2 linked regions of the Gemmata obscuriglobus genome follow. The protein of the gene in region 2 binds, or shares a complex with, the protein of the main gene of each other region. Links are inferred from orthologs where the notes say so. Each region holds a gene or a part of one and is shown on either strand. Other genes may lie near its edges.

Region 1 (5,051 bases), 8.3 Mb from region 2 along the record:
GTTACGGTCGCACGATCGGCCGGCAGGTCGTCTTCAAAATACACTACTACACGAACAACCTCGGACCGGACCTCGACGTCCGCGCGCATCGCGTGCGCGTGGGCCGTCCCCGGGCAGAGCAGCGCCCCTAAGAGGCCGAGGGCGATCGGGTGGAAACGCGAACCAGAAAGTCGCATCGGCGGCTCCGAACGGTGGTTCGGTCATTTTACCAGAGCGGGAGTGGGAATGCCCATTTGGGAAGCCGTATTGTTGGGCATCATTCAGGGACTGACAGAGTTCCTGCCGATCAGCAGCACCGCACACCTCCTCGTCGCGCGGAACCTGTTGGGGCACGAGAAGCCCGAAGACGCATTTACGGTCGTGATTCAGCTCGGAACCCTGGTCGCGGTGTTCGTGTACTTCCGCTCGGACATCGCAAAGATGTTGCGGGGACTTGTTGCGGACGTTCGGGCGCGGCGGCTCGCCAGCACACCAGAGTCGCGCCTCGGGTGGTTCATCGTGCTCGGCAGCGTGCCGGTTGTGGGAGCTGGATTCACGCTGAAGAAGTGGCTTAAAGTGACGTTTTTCAACCCGACATCGATCGCGATCGTGGCAATCGCGTTCGCGCTCCTGATGGCCTTGTCCGAGTGGTGGGCGGCGCGGCGGGCGGGACGCGGGCAACCGCCTCGCGCCGAGACGGAAATCACTTGGTTTGATGCGCTTTGGATCGGAGCGTTTCAAGCTCTCGCGCTGATGCCGGGCGGGTCGCGATCCGGGACGACCATCACCGCCGGGCTGTTCGCGGGGCTGAGCCGTTCCGCGGCGGCGCGGTTCTCGTTCCTGTTGTCGCTGCCAGCGATTCTCGGGGCCGGCCTAAAGGAAATGTACGACGAGCGGGCAACGCTACTCGCCAGCGAACAGCTCCGGGCCCTGGTCGTCGGGCTGCTGGTGTCGGCTTTGGTGGGCTATTTCGCGATTGCGTTTCTACTCAGCTTTCTGAAACGTTACAGTACGAGTGCGTTCGTAGTGTACCGGCTTTTACTCGGGGTCGGGATTCTCGGACTCATTGCCGTGGGTGTACTGAAATGAGGCCGGCATGGAAATTGACTTGAACGCGGACCTTGGCGAAGGGGGCGGCCGTGATGCCGAACTGATGCCGCTCATCACGTCCGCCAACGTGTGCTGTGGCCTGCACGCGGGCGGGCCGAGCGAGATCGCCGCGACGCTCGCACTCGCGGGCCAGCACGGCGTGACGGTCGGGGCGCACCCCGGGTACGCGGATCGTGCCAATTTCGGACGGATCGAGCAGTCACTTCTGCCGGACGACGTGGCCGCACTGTGTCTTTACCAGCTCGGGGCGCTGCTCGCACTGACTCCCAAGGTGCGCTATGTGAAACCGCACGGCGCCCTTTACAACCAAGCCTGCCGTGATCGAACCCTGGCGCACACGGTTGTTGAGGTCGCGGCGAGTTACGACCTCGCCGTGGTGGGCCTGCCGGGATCGCAACTCGAAGCCGCAACGAAGACACTCAACAGCCGGTTCGTACCCGAGGGCTTTGCGGACCGCCGCTACCGGCCGGACGGCTCGCTCGTGCCACGCACGGAGCCCGACGCGTTCGTTCACGACCCCGCCGAGGCCGTTTCCCAGGTCGAATGGCTGGTTCGCGCGAAGGGCGTGCGCACGATCTGTGTTCACGGTGACAACCCGGAAGCGGTGACGTTCACACGAGCGGTGCGGGCCTCGCTTCTGGCGCGCGGGTTCACGCTGAAGGCCTTCGCATGAGTTTGTCGGTTCGTGAACCCGGGCTGCAGTCGCTTTTGGTTGATTTCGGGCGCGAGCGGAGCCGCGCGCTGGGGGTGCCCGTCGGCGGCGCCGCCGACCGTGCCGCACTTGCCCTCGGGAACGCACTCGTCGGGAACGCCTCGCACGTCGCGGCACTGGAAGTCGCGCTCGCGGGGCCGGTCCTTGAAGCCCTTCACCCGACCGCGTGCGTAATCTTCGGGGCGCCGTTTCAAAGCACTGTGAACGGTCGGCCACTCAACTCGGGGATGACCTTCCAGCTCGATCCGGGAGAAGTATTGCGGGTCGGCGGAACGGCGGCGGGCGCGCGGGCGTACTTATGCGTGGCTGGCGGTTTTGAAGCGAACGAGGTGCTCGGCAGCCGCTCCGCGCTGGAACCTATTCGCGCCGGGACCATCCTGACGTGCGCAGCGAGCCGCTGTGAGCCGCGGGGTCTGCCGTTCGCGTGGTTAGAGGAAGCGTATCTCTCACCTCCCTTCAGTGCCGGGGAGGGCTTCCAGTCTCTTCGTACTCTCGATGGGCCGCAGCGCGACTGGTTTGTTGACGACCGGTTCTTTACGCAAACCTACGACGTGTTGCCCGCGAGTAATCGCATGGGAGTGCGGTTCCACGGGGCGCCAATTGTGCGGAGGTCGGGGGAACTGGTTTCGGAAGCGGTCGCGCCCGGGGCCGTGCAGGTGACCAACGACGGTTTGCCCATTGTGCTCGGTGCGGACGGTCAGACGATCGGTGGGTACCCGAAGGTGGCGCACGTGATCCGTGCCGATCTCGACCGCCTCGCGCAACTCCGACCCGGAGACCGGGTGCGATTCGTTTGCGTTTCGTCCGCCGAGGCGGAGAACGCGGCCAGGGAGCGGGCAGAGTTCCTGCGTGGGTGGCTCGTGCGGCTTGCCGTTGCGGAGCGACGGCCCGTTCTCGGTTGACCTTGCTCCCCCTCGCGGCCCTCGCTATCCGGCCCACTTTCAACGCACGGAGGAGCGGGACCATGCGGAAAGCAGCACTGATCAGCGCGGCGGCGAGTGCCGTGATCGGGTACGCGGCGGTTCATTTCGCCTTTTTCGCCACCCCCGAGCCGACGGTCGCTCCCGAGGTGCCGGCTGCCGAAACAGCCGCAGAACCGGTGCTCCTGGCTGATGTCGTCGAGGTAACGGATACCGACGTACTGCTCGAAGCTCGGGCGACAGAGGCCGAGGGCACGCCTTTCGATCCGCAAGTCGTACCGGCCTCGTTCGGGGCACCTGCGAAAGAGGTTCCGCCGATCCCGCCGGCCGATGAAACCGAAGAACCTAGGCGGGCCTCGGTCGAGGTCGAAGTGGCACCGCTGCCGCACGCGGGCCGGGTTCGTTCGTGACCCGATCCCCAGGGCCTTTCCTTGATTCACTCTACGTAACTCCGATAAGTCCCTTGGCCATTGCCGGGTCCATCTGGAGCCGCTCGATCGCCTCCGGGCAACTCACCGCCTTGACCTCACGCCACAGGTGCACCACGGCGTTCCGCAGCGCCGCCAGCACCTGTGGTGCGTGCCCCATGCGCACACGACACGCGTCCTCGCCCAGTGTCACGTCACGCACGTAATGCAGTTCGTTCTCGATGCGCCAGTGCGTCCGCACATGGTTCAGGAGTGTGGCCGCATCCGCCTTCTCGGCCGACAGGCTCGTGATGCCGAAATGCACTTCGACCGTCGTTTGGCCTCGGACCGTCCGCTCACGCGTCAACTGGAAGCCCTGCTTCACCCCCGCCCACGTCGGCGAGCACGTCAGAATCGAGGTCGTTTGCAGCGTCCGCTTCTCGATGCGGCCGTGACCCTTATCGACGGTCGTGGCGATGCGGCTCGGGGCGGGCGGAGGCCGATCCCCAGGGGGAAGTGGCCGCCGCGATCGATCGGGCGGCGGTCTCGAAGGCGAACCCGGCTCGGATGTCGATCCCCAATCCGGGTTGGTTGTCCTTCACCGTGAGCACGTAGTCGCCGCCGGCCCCGACCACCTCCTCGGCCAGGTCTCGCTGGCAGAACATGGCGTCGCCGACCACGACCTTCCCTCGCAGCGGCAGAATGCCGAGGAGCGTCAAGGCGGCCTTGTGCTCGTTGGTGCTCGCATCGACCTTGACCTGGGCGAGTACGGCACCGACGGTGGGGGCGTATGCGGCCAGCAGGTGCTGACCGGGGATCGCGCCGTTGCGAGAGCCTCGAAGGGTCTTGCCGTCGATGGAGATGTGTGTGAAGGCGGCCGGGTCGACGCGGCTGGCGATCCAGTACGAGAGGACGTGCTCCAGTTGGTCGGCGTCGAAGCGTCGCAGGGTGCGGGAGAGCGTGGAAACGGCCGGGGTCTTGCCGCGTCGGAAGCCGAGGGCATGGGCGAGGGCGGGTCCGTGCTGTCGCCCGAAGCGAGCGATGCCATTGAGGCTGGTGCGCCCCATGAGCATGGCGAGGGCGACGAGTCCGAGGAAGGGGGCGAGTGGGTGGATAAGGCCGTGCTTGCTGCGGGGATCGGGAACCGCCGCCAGGGCATCGACCAGGGTGCAAGGAGACATGGGTACCTTCCTGGCTGCGAGAAGGCGCCCCATATAGCCACGTTCCCTCGTGTAAGCAAGGTGAAATAAGGAAAGGCGGGTGCCCCTCTGGATTTTGGCATTTGTGAACGGTATGGGAGCCGGCTGGGGAAGCCGTGGCAATCTGGGAGGGATACTGATGCCGACGCTGACTATAGAATACAGTACCGAATCCGAACGGTTGGCCTTGGAACAACTGCTGGGCTATTTCACGGACCTGAATCGTCTGGCCCAAGAAGCTCCCGACGGCACGGTCCTGGCCGCCTGCGAGAAGCATGCACTCGATCAAGGGCGCAAACTGTTGCGGACCACACTCGGTGCCGCCTTGGGTTCACGGATCGAGAAGGACGAGCAAAAAGGGGGCGCGCCCGCACCTGCGCGAAGACGCACCCCGGGCGCTCCAAAGGACCGCACACCCGAACGGTTGTGACCGCCGTTGGTCCGATTGAGCTGGAGCGGAGGTATTTCCACTGCCCCACTTGCGGGCAAGGCGAGTTCGGAGCCGATCGCGGGCTGGGCCTCAGCGGCTACGTCACCCCGGGCGCCTGTCGGATGGCCGTCTTGCTGGGCGTCCAACAGTCCTTCGCCAAAGCCGAAGTGACTCTGGCCGAGGTGGTCGGCTGGGAATTGGACGACAACACCATCCGGCAACTCTGCCACGCCACGGCGGCCCAGGCCACCGCCACCCGGCAACACCGCTCGACCGCTGAAGTCTTCACCCGAG
Region 2 (5,487 bases):
GCCGCAGGCATCTCCTTGATCGCCGCCGCGTCCCAGCCCAGGGTGAGGAGTTGCTTCCGCGCGCCCTGGTAGTTCATGGTGGCGTACGCCGTCGTACCGATGCCGCCGGTGCCGATCTGCTTGTCGTCGGGGCGGCCCATCGTCTGGAACGCGGTCATCATCTCTTCGAGCAGCGCGTTCGCGCGGTCCGTCGAGAGCGCCCCCTTTTCGAGCAGCCGCGCGTTCGGGAACAGGTTGTCGAACAGCCGGGCTTCGCCCTCGAACGCGATCCGCGGGTCGATGACCGGGCGCGGAAGGGTGGTGAGCGCCCAGTACATGTTCGGGCTGCCCGGGCGCTGAATCAGGTGATCCACTTCGCCCAGGAAAATGCTGGCGACCGCGACGCCGACGAGCGTGTGAATCAGCGTCGGGCCTTCGCCCACGTCCTTGCCGAGCCGCATCCCGATTTGGATGCAGTGGACGGCCTCGTCGAACTTCCCCTCCGCGAGCGCGACGCGGGTCCGCAGCTTCTGGAACCGCGCCAGTTCACGGAAGGTTTGCACCTCCGCGAGCAACCCGTCGATGTTACCGACCGACAGCTTGGAGCCCAGCTCCCAGTCGCACCGGTCGGCCCGTGCGGCGTCGTCGAGCGCGCGGAACGAGGCCGCGTGTGTCGCAAGGTACTTCTTCACCTCCGCCAGCGGCAGGGCGTCGACGGTCCCCTCTTCCCATCGGATGAGCGTGTCCTGGAGCTTTTTCGATTCCTGGGCGTCACGGGGCCAACTCGGCTGGAGCAGTTTCGCGCGGTGGTAGTCCATCGCGGCGTTGCCCGGCTTGCGGTCGCGGAGCCGGGGCAACAGTTCGTACTTGAGTGCCGGCGCCGCGGCCGGGGCCGGCGACGCCGCGAGCCGGGTGACGAGCGCGGCCGGCGAGTGGGAACGCTCCACACCGTCGGGCGGGGCGTCCTTTTTCGGCTCGGGCGCGCGTTCTGGTGGTTGTGCCCCCGCGAGCGCGCACGCCAGGAGCAGGAAGATCAACACGCGTGCCATGTCTGGTCCCTCCGGATGCTTCACTTCTCGCCCGGCGGGGGCGCCGAGGGGCCGAGGGGGGGCAGCGCGCCGAGCCCGACCGTGAGCACCTCGTTGCGGACCCCGAACCAGCGGACCGCCGCGCCCGGTTCGGGCGCCGGGCTGTCGGTCCACGACGGGGCGGGCGCGGGTTCCACCGCGGGCGCGGCGCCCTTCGGCGGGGGCGTGAACCGGTCGATGTACACGATGCGCTCGGTCGGCTGGGGAGCGGGCCGGAAGACGAGCACCACGGCCAACCCGACCGCGACCAGCGCGCAGCCCCCCGCGACGACGCGCCAGAACAGAAGCGCCCGGGCCTTGGACTCCCGCCCCGCGGCGAACATGAGCGCGTGCCAGTTGAACCCGTGCGGGGACGGGTCGAGCTGCGCGAGTGCGACCGCGAGCGGGTCGGGCCGGTTCGGCGGATGCTGGGGTGCGGGGGTGCTCATGTGGCTCGAACGGGGCGCTCGGCCCCGAGTTTCTGGCGGAGGGTTTCGATGCCCGCGGCGTAGCGCCGGTAGCAGGTCGCGGCGGAACTGCCCACCGCTTGAGCGATCTGCTCGAACGTCAGCCCGCCCCACAGGTGCGCCACGATGATCTCGCGCGTCTCGGCGGGGAGGACGGAGAGGGCTTCGGAAGCGGCCCGCGCGTCCAGCCCGGTGGGGTCGTAGGACGGCTGGAACCACCGGGGCGCGCTGTCGGCGGCGGCGGCCTCGTACCGGTGCCGCCGGCGGGCCGCCCGGCTGGCGTCGATGGCCCCGTTCCGCACCACCTTGTAGAGCCACGGGAGCAGGTTGTCCGGCGGGGTGCCGAGGCGGACCAGCTTGAGGAACGCGGTCTGCACCACGTCCTCCGGGGTCGCGCACCACTGCCGCGCGTACAGCACGAGTGCCGCCGCGTACCGATCGACCAGTTCGGCTAGCTGCTCCGGTCCCATCGAAAGGTACTAACGCCGCTCCCGCCGTGGCATTTCAGGCGCCCGCGGCGCCACTATATCAAACGCAGTCGTTTCGGGGTTTCGGGTTCCCACTCTGCGGCGAAAATCGCTCGGCGTCGTGGAATGCAGACCCTTCCGAACGTATGACCTGGAACGCAGGCGTGGAACCGGAAACGATCGGAACGGGCATGAAACTCACCCCTCTGGGCGATCAGGCGGTGCTGGCGTACCTCGCGGACGAACCCGCGGCGGTGGCGCTCGCCGCGACGGTACGCGCGGCTAACCCCGTCTGGCTGTTCGATGTCGTCCCGGCCTACGCGAGCGTCGGGGTGTTCTTCGACGCCGACCAAATTCGCGCCGCAGACGTAATGGATTGGCTGAACGCGCTGGCGAGCGAGAAGAGCGAACCCTCCGAGGCCGTGCTCGGCGGCAATGCCCACTCGGGGGGCTCACGCCCCCCACTCGCCTTTCGCGTTCCCGTGTGTTACGAGATGCAACTCGACCTGGCCCGTGTGTGCGAGCACACCGGCCTCTCGGCCGACGCCGTCATCGAGCGGCACACGGCGACCGTTTACACGGTGTACGCAATCGGGTTCGTGCCGGGGTTCCCGTATTTGGGGTATCTGCCATCGGAACTGTGTGGGGTGCGACGGCTGCCGAGCCCCCGGACGCGGGTCGAGCCCGGGAGCGTCGGGCTGACGGGCCGCCAGACGGGCATTTATCCGCTGGCGCGCCCCGGCGGCTGGAACCTGATCGGCCGAACGCCGCTGACGATTGTGGACGTGGCCGACGGGTTCTTCCCGCTGCGGGTGGGGGACACGGTCCGCTTCGAGCGCATCGACGAGGCGCGGTACCGTCAGTTAGAAGGCGAGCGATTGAAGTAAATCGAAAGCGAAAAGGCAAAAGGGAACGGCTAACGCTGTTTCCCTTTTGCCTTTTCGCTTTCGACCTTTGACGGACCCGAAGGGGCGGCTCAACCGTCGCGCTTGGCGAACCGCCACGAGGCGAGCCCAAGCGCCAGGGCGATGAAGATCAGCGACACGCTGACGGCCCCGCCGAACGACGGGAACTCGACCAGCAGCCCGAGCAACCGCGACAAACCGGTCGGCAGGTTCGCGTCGGCGATCAGCTTGGTCGTCAGCTTGTCCAGGTCCTTGTACCGCGGCAGGATGTTGTTGAGCGTGTCCACCAGGGTGTACGACCACTCGGGCAAGTTCACCTGCTGGGTCACCTTGTTGCGGTCGAAGAACCCTTTGACGACCCCACCGATCACCCACATCCCGAACATGAACCCGACCGAAATCAGGATGGACGCGATCGCGCTGCGGGTCAGCACCGCGACCAGCGTGGACACCGCGTACACGACCGCGAACGTGAACGTCAGCGCCGGAATCACCAGCAAGAAGCTCGGGTCCCAGTACCCGGAGCGGATCGCCGTGACCAGCCACACCAGCCCGATGGTGAACGTCGAAACCAGGAAGATGAACGTCAGCCCGCCGATGTACTTGTAAACGAGCAGTTGCACCCGGCCGATCGGCTTGGAGATCAGCAGGTCCAGGCTCCCCTTGCGGAGCATGTTCGGGATGAAGAACGCGGTGATGACGACGCTCAGGAGGAGTGTGACCGCGGCCCCGATCCCGTTCACCAACTGATCCTGGACGAAGTACACCGCCAACCCCAGCGGGACCCGATCGATGGTGAACGCCTTGAACAGGATGTGGATCTTGTGCGGCCACCCGCGGGCGCCGGTCACGCTCTTGAGCGTCACCTCGAACTGGTACTCGGGTTCCGCCACCCCCGGTTTGCGCTTCACGACCACGTCCGACTTGCTCACACCGACGAACGTAACGAACTGCGACTGCAGGAACTCGGCCATGTCCTCGTCGGACACGCCCTTGATGTCCTCGTCTTTCATGTTCGGGGGCATCACGATTTCGAGCTTCTTGTCGGTCCCGCCCTGGTTGAGGAGCCGGTTCCGGTTCTGGCGCGGGTCCTCCTTGATCTTCTCGCCGGCCGGCAGCTTCCACGCCGCTACCGCGAACCGGAACACGTCCGCCCCGCCGGGGGGCTTGGGTTTGGGCTTCTTCTCCTCTTTCTTTTCGTCCTTCTTTTCGTCCGTGGCGCCGCCTTCTTTCACAGATGACGCGTCGTTCGCGGCCCCGGCTTTGCGCGTGCGGAACGGCTGGTCCGTGTACTCGACGGTCAGGTTGAACGTCATGGTTCCGTCGGCCGCTAACCCGGCTTCGGACGGCGTGTACGCGAGCGGCATCGGCATCCCGACCGGGTACTGGCTGCGGCCCTTGTCCGGGAACACGATGTTGAACTGGTCGAGCACCGCGGGCAGGCCCTCGCCCGGCCCCTCGGGCTCGTACGACACGCTCCCCACGAGCACCACCATCAGCAGCGCCAGCGCGAGCATCAGGTAGATGACGAACCCGTCCACGGCCTCGCGGAACGAGTCTTTCAGGATGGCGAAGAACTGTTGCACGGTTCACTCCCCCCCGCCGACCGGGCGTGCGCGGCGGCGGCGGCCGCGGTCCACGCCGGGCTCGGCCCCTTCCACGGTCGTCATGAACACGTCTTCCAGCGACTGCTTCTTCTCGACGATGTGGGTCACCGTCAGCCCCTGGCCGGAGAGCAGCTTCATCACCGGCTCGATGGTCTGCCCGTCCGGCAGCGTCACCTCGACGTGCCCCGGGGTGTCCGGCAGCTTGCGCACCGTGAACCCCAGTTGCGCGACGGCGTCGGTCGGGAACGTCTGGCCGGCCAGCAGCCCGAGGACGAACGTCCCCTTCGTCTTGGTCAGCTCGGCGATGGTGCCTTCGCGCACCAGCTTGCCCTGCTGGAGGATGGCCACCCGGTCGCAGATGAGTTCCACCTCGCCGAGCAGGTGCGAGTTGAGGAAGATGGTGTGGCCGTCGTCCTTGAGCTGCGCCATGAGGTCGCGGATCTCAGCCCGGCCCATCGGGTCCACGCCGTCGGTCGGCTCGTCGAGGATGATGAGGTCCGGGCGGTGCAGCATCGCCTGCGCGATGCCGAGCCGCTGCTTCATGCCCTTCGAGTACGTTTTGATCTTGTAGTGCATGCGGCCGGCGATCCCGACCTGCTCGAGCGTCTCGGGGATGCGCTTCTTGCGCTCGGCGCTCGGCACCCCGTACAGGCTGCCGTAGAAGTCCATCAGCGAGTACCCGGTGTGGTACCCGGGGAACGCGTGGTCCTCGGGCAGGTACCCGACCCGGCGGCGGGCGTTCGCGTCGCCGGCCGGGGCGCCCAGGAGCGACGCCTGCCCCTCGGTCAGCCCGACGATCCCGAGCAGGATCTTGATGAGCGTGGTCTTGCCGGCGCCGTTCTGGCCGAGAAGTCCGTAGATCTGTCCCTTCTCGACCCGGAGCGACACGCCCTTAAGGGCCTGGAGCCGGCCGTAGGTCTTGCGAAGCTCAACCGTCTCGATCACCGACACGGGCGCCTCCGGTGCATGGGGCCGCTGACTTCAACGAATGTGCC

What was found. Proteins that work in one complex are often made in the same cells at the same time.
Region 1: the proteins of GobsT_RS34815 (region 2) and GobsT_RS00440 are in contact, whole or in part, in a crystal structure (PDB 5DUD), measured with the Escherichia coli proteins. The link is inferred for Gemmata obscuriglobus from one-to-one orthologs.

Annotation. Positions count from the first base shown.
Region 1 is NZ_CP042911.1:85,379-90,429, forward strand. Bases 732-3,730 are described here. They hold GobsT_RS00440 (5-oxoprolinase subunit C family protein), read left to right. Parts: upstream 732-1,758; coding sequence 1,759-2,703; downstream 2,704-3,730. Other genes in these bases: uppP (undecaprenyl-diphosphatase UppP), read left to right, coding at 732-1,068; GobsT_RS00435 (5-oxoprolinase subunit PxpA), read left to right, coding at 1,076-1,762; GobsT_RS00445 (hypothetical protein), read left to right, coding at 2,766-3,131; GobsT_RS40340 (ISAs1 family transposase), read right to left, coding at 3,163-3,606; GobsT_RS40345 (ISAs1 family transposase), read right to left, coding at 3,587-3,730. In the rest of the region: GobsT_RS00425 (carboxypeptidase-like regulatory domain-containing protein), read right to left, coding at 1-176; more of uppP, read left to right, coding at 226-731; more of GobsT_RS40345, read right to left, coding at 3,731-4,309; GobsT_RS00465 (ISKra4-like element ISGob7 family transposase), read left to right, coding at 4,592-5,051. UniProt on the Escherichia coli protein: Catalyzes the cleavage of 5-oxoproline to form L-glutamate coupled to the hydrolysis of ATP to ADP and inorganic phosphate.
Region 2 is NZ_CP042911.1:8,400,936-8,406,422, forward strand. What follows is about bases 1,125-4,019. They hold GobsT_RS34815 (5-oxoprolinase subunit B family protein), read left to right. Parts: upstream 1,125-2,171; coding sequence 2,172-2,867; downstream 2,868-4,019. Other genes in these bases: GobsT_RS34805 (hypothetical protein), read right to left, coding at 1,125-1,495; GobsT_RS34810 (RNA polymerase sigma factor), read right to left, coding at 1,492-1,983; GobsT_RS34820 (ABC transporter permease), read right to left, coding at 2,957-4,019. In the rest of the region: GobsT_RS34800 (hypothetical protein), read right to left, coding at 1-1,028; more of GobsT_RS34805, read right to left, coding at 1,049-1,124; more of GobsT_RS34820, read right to left, coding at 4,020-4,471; GobsT_RS34825 (ABC transporter ATP-binding protein), read right to left, coding at 4,475-5,443.